DNA from 2 places in the Paraburkholderia sp. HP33-1 genome. Region 2 is predicted to be linked to the other one. Evidence: predicted binding sites of a transcription regulator. Region 2 holds the regulator's gene; the other holds the start of a gene.

Region 1 (2,457 bases), 990 kb from region 2:
ACGCGGTCGCGCGGATTCTCGGCCCAGCGCAGCACTGCGAGCACGTCCTTCACATGCACCGAGTCGAGAAATTTCAGCCCGCCGAACTTGACGAACGGAATATTGCGGCGCGTGAGCTCGATTTCGAGCGCGGCGCTGTGATGCGCAGCGCGAAATAGCACCGCCTGCGACTTCAGCTTCACGCCCTGCTCGCGCGCTTCCAGCACCTGCTCGACGACGTAGCGCGCCTGCGCGGCGTCGTCGGCGACCGTGACGAGGCGCGGGCGCTGCGCCGACGCCTTGTCGGTCCACAGACTCTTTGTGTAACGCTCGCTCGCGAGTTCGATCACCGCGTTCGACGCAGCGAGAATCGGCGCGCTCGAGCGATAGTTACGCTCGAGCGTGATCTGGCGCGCGGGTGGGTCGAACTGCGCGGGGAAGTCGAGGATATTGCGCACGGTCGCGCCGCGAAACGAATAGATCGACTGCGCATCGTCGCCGACTACGGTCAGGCCGCGGCCGTCCGGCTTCATCGAGAGCAGGATCGACGCCTGCAGGCGGTTGGTGTCCTGGTATTCGTCCACCAGCACGTGATCGAAGCGCGCCGACAGATCGGCAGCGATGGCCGGCTCGGCGGCCATATGCGACCAGTAGAGCAGCAGGTCGTCGTAGTCGAGCACGCTCTGCTTCTGCTTCGCCTCGACGTAAGCGGCGAACAACCGGCGCAGATCGTCCTGCCACTCGCGACACCACGGAAACGCGCTGTCCAGCACCTGGCCAAGCGATGCGCCCGTGTTGACGACGCGCGAGTAGATCGCGAAGCAGGTGCCCTTCGCCGGAAAGCGCCGTTCCTTCGCGGACAGCCCGAGCTCGTGGCGCACGAGGTTCATCAGGTCGGCGGAGTCTTCGCGGTCGTTGATCGTGAACGCGGGCGCGAGGCCGATCAGATCCGCGTATTCGCGTAACAGCCGCGCACCGACGCTATGGAACGTGCCCGCCCACGTGAGCCCTTGCGCGAGCGCCGCCCCCACGCTGGGCGCGCCGACGGTGGCGGCCGCAGCGCCCGTGATGCGCGTGACGCGGCGGGTCATTTCGAGCGCCGCGCGGCGCGAGAAGGTCAACAGCAGGATGCGCTGCGGATCGGCGCCCTTCACCACCAGATTGGCGACGCGGTGCGCGAGCGTGTTGGTCTTGCCGGAGCCGGCACCCGCGATGACGAGCAGCGCGCCGGGCAGCGCGTCGGGCGTGTCGGTCCCGTATTCGACGGCTTCACGTTGGGCGGTGTTGAGCTTCGCGAGCCATGCGGCGGTATCGAACGACGGAGCGGATTCGGCGACGGTGGACACGGATCGGTTTGCGCGTAGGATGGATTTCAGGATGCGACGCACACTGTATATCCATACAACCCTGCGCGACAAGCGCCCCTTTTTTGGGTGCCTGTCTGTGCGATTCGTGCTTCGACGGACGCGCCGCGCAGACTTGCTTTATGATGCGAACCCCGACGCGCCCCAGTCCCCAAGGTTCAAACGCCATGCCCAACCTCAATTTCACGCTGACCGGCGAATACGTCGAACTACACAATCTGCTGAAGATCACGGGTCTCGCGGACAGCGGCGGCTCCGCGAAGATGATGGTCGCGGACGGCGCCGTGATGGTCGACGGCCGGGTCGAGACGCGTAAGACCTGCAAGATCCGCGCGGGCCAGGTCGTGTTGCTCGGCGATACGCGGATCGCGGTACACGAAGGCTGACGACAGTCCGAAAATTCGCAGGACGGCACGCACCAGGATCGTGCATTCTCCATCGACATTGGCCGGGCGAGGCAATAAGCTGTCGGTTTCGACAGGCAAACGACGGACCGCGCCACCGCGAGGAGTCGGCTGACCGGCTCGCCGCCGCGCCGCGGATTTTCCCGCCCGCTGCACAGCGAGGCCACTCACTCCCGTACCGCGCAACCCCGTGCATCGCGCTGCGGCTTGCGCCCGCCCCTCGCCGCCGCCACCGCTGCCGCCATTTTTCGCCGCCACGCATTCAATGACTCAATCCAGCTTCGCCCGAGCGGCCAGCAGGCCACCGACCCTATCCCGTCACGCGGCCGATACCGCGCGGCTCGCCGCGCCGCTCGCGATCGCGCAACTGTCGCAGATGGCGATGAGCGTCACCGACACGATCCTGCTCGGCTCGCTCGGCCCCGATGCGCTCGCTGCCGGCGGCCTCGGCGCGAACCTCTTTTTCGTCGTCGTCACGCTGCTGCAGGGCGTGCTGACCTCGGTCAGCGTGAGCGTCGCGCACGCGCGCGGCGCGCAGGACGACGGCCGCGTGCCGCATATTTACTGGACCGGTTTCGTGCTGTCCGTGATGCTGTCAGTGCCGGCGTTCATCCTGCTGTCTTTCGCCTCGCGGATCCTGCTTGCGGTCGGCGAGCCGGGCCTGCTCGCGCACAACGTCGGCCAATACGCGGCCGTGCTGCGCTGGGGCG
Region 2 (2,457 bases):
GAGGATGCTCGCCGACGGCACGACGATCTCGAACTTGTCCGGACCAAACTCCTTCACCGACAGAAACGCCTCGTTCTCCCACGCGATCAGCACGTCGCCGATACCGCGCTGCACGAAGCTCGTGGTCGCGCCGCGCGCGCCCGAATCGAGCACGCCGGCGTTCTTGTACAGCTTGCCGACGAACTCCCTTGCCTTCTGGTCGTTGCCGCCCGGCTGATGCTCGGCGTACGCCCACGCGGCCAGATAGTTCCAGCGCGCGCCGCCCGAGGTCTTCGGATTCGGTGTCACGATCGACACGCCCGGCTTCACCAGATCGTCCCAATCCTTGATGTGCTTCGGATTGCCCTTGCGCACGAGAAACACGATCGTCGATGTGTACGGCGACGCATTGTCCGGCAGACGCTTCTGCCAGTTCCTGTCGACGAGGCCCTTGTTCGCGAGCGCGTCGATGTCGTAGGCGAGTGCGAGCGTGACGACGTCGGCCTGCAAGCCGTCGAGCACCGAGCGCGCCTGCGCGCCCGAGCCGCCGTGCGACTGTTTGAAGGTTACGGTCTCGCCCGTCTTCGCCTGCCATTGCTTGCCGAATGCCTGATTGACGTCCTGATACAGCTCGCGCGTCGGATCGTAAGAAACGTTCAGAAGCGTGGTGTCGGCGTGCGCGACGCCGCTTGCGCCCAACATGCCGAGCGTGCCCGCCGCGCCGACGGCGAGAGCCGCGATCAGTTTTCTGGTTCGAGCCGCAAGCTCCATATGGCGATCGTTCATCTCTGTTTTTCTCCGCGTGATGGTCCGCTGATGAGCGTTTGGTGTTCTTCTGCGTCGCGGTCACGTGCACATGAGCGCCAAGCCGGAGGCCAGTCTATCGAAGAGCTTTCATCATTAAAAATAATGTTTCTTCATTTTTTAATACTCAAAAGTGGTAACGACAGATGCGCCGGCCGTTCGGACGTCGAAAGTGGCGTGATGTCGCCGATCAGCGACGCCGCAGCGCCCCCTCGCGTCGAACTTAAAGTAAAGCTTGAAATGCGCCGAATACTGTATAAAAATACAGTCACCTGTTCATACATACAGTGGCCATGACAAAACTCACCGCACGACAGCAGCAGGTTTTCGATCTGATCCGCCGCGCGATCGAACGCACCGGTTTTCCGCCCACCCGCGCGGAAATTGCCGCCGAACTCGGTTTCAGCTCGGCCAATTCCGCGGAAGAGCATCTGCGCGCGCTGGCGCGCAAGGGCGTGATCGAACTCGCAGCCGGCGCGTCGCGCGGCATCCGCCTGCTGTCCGGGCAGGAGGATGCGCCGCACCAGTTCACGCTGCCGCACGCGGGCCTGATGCAGTTGTCGCTGCCGCTGATCGGCCGGGTCGCGGCGGGTAGCCCGATCCTCGCGCAGGAACATATCTCGCAGCACTACGCGTGCGACCCGGCGCTGTTCTCGAGCAAGCCCGACTACCTGCTGAAGGTGCGCGGCCTGTCGATGCGCGACGCGGGCATTCTCGACGGCGACCTGCTCGCGGTGCAAAAGCGCAGCGAAGCGAAAGACGGCCAGATCATCATTGCGCGGCTCGGCGACGACGTAACGGTCAAGCGTCTGAAGCGCCGGCCGAACGGCATCGAACTGATCGCCGAAAACCCCGATTACGACAACATCTTCGTTGAAACCGGGAGCGCGGATTTCGCACTCGAAGGAATCGCGGTCGGCCTGATCCGCCCCAGCGAGTTCTGATCTTTAGCTGCAACAGGAACGTTCGCGCCGGTTTGGTCAGCCCAAGCCGCATTTACGCCCGCATCGACGTCGTATAGCCTGGAGAGACTCATGGAACGCCTTGCCCGCTTGCTGCCTTTTCGCCAGTTCGGTCGTCTGCGCCATCTGCGCAAGCTCACGCCCTGCGCGCTCGTCGAGGCGCCCGCGGCGCGCACGCCGTCGCTGTTCGACGAGCCTGTCGAAGCTTCCGGACTGCCGTCGTCGTTGCCGGCGTTCGCACGCGTGTCGCTGAACGCGGCGCTGAACATAGCGGAGCCTGCGCGTCGCGCGCCGGTGCGGGTCTATCATGGACCGTCGCGATTGATCATGGTCGGCACGGTCGACGCCGTATGCCGTATGATCGACCGTTGCATAGCCGAAGAAGCCAACGTGCACGGCGCGGCGTTCGAAGCGTGAGCGAATTCTGAGCACGCATCCAAGGCGCATTTCGGATGTTCAGATGTTCGCGTGTTATGGGATCGTTTCGACCTCGCCGTGGTCGACGTTAGATCATCACTGACGTGGAGTCCCATTCGATGACAGTTCCGAAACGCACACAGGGCAGCGCCACCCGGCCGCTGCTGATCACGCTGATCGTGGTGATCGTGATTGCCGCGCTGGGGTTTGTTTATGCGTCACCGTATATCGCGGTGAACAATCTCAAACGCGCAGCGGATGCGCGAGATGTGCAAACGGTCAATCAGTACGTAGA

What was found. Region 2 encodes LexA, which represses DNA repair genes until DNA is damaged. Its sites were predicted from a motif close to ACTGTATNNNNATACAGT; they were not measured.
Region 1: the regulator LexA is predicted to act here: its motif matches at 1,368-1,385, upstream of L0U81_RS11235 (ATP-dependent helicase).

Annotation. Positions count from the first base shown of each region.
Region 1 covers NZ_JAJEJR010000001.1:2,474,920-2,477,376, forward strand. The annotation lists gene L0U81_RS11235 (ATP-dependent helicase) at 1-1,325, opposite strand, end outside; gene L0U81_RS11240 (RNA-binding S4 domain-containing protein) at 1,511-1,729, shown strand; gene L0U81_RS11245 (MATE family efflux transporter) at 2,013-2,457, shown strand, end outside.
Region 2 covers NZ_JAJEJR010000001.1:1,484,015-1,486,471, reverse strand. The annotation lists gene L0U81_RS06760 (sulfate ABC transporter substrate-binding protein) at 1-765, opposite strand, end outside; gene lexA (transcriptional repressor LexA) at 1,077-1,727, shown strand; gene L0U81_RS06750 (hypothetical protein) at 1,818-2,162, shown strand; gene L0U81_RS06745 (DUF2939 domain-containing protein) at 2,282-2,457, shown strand, end outside.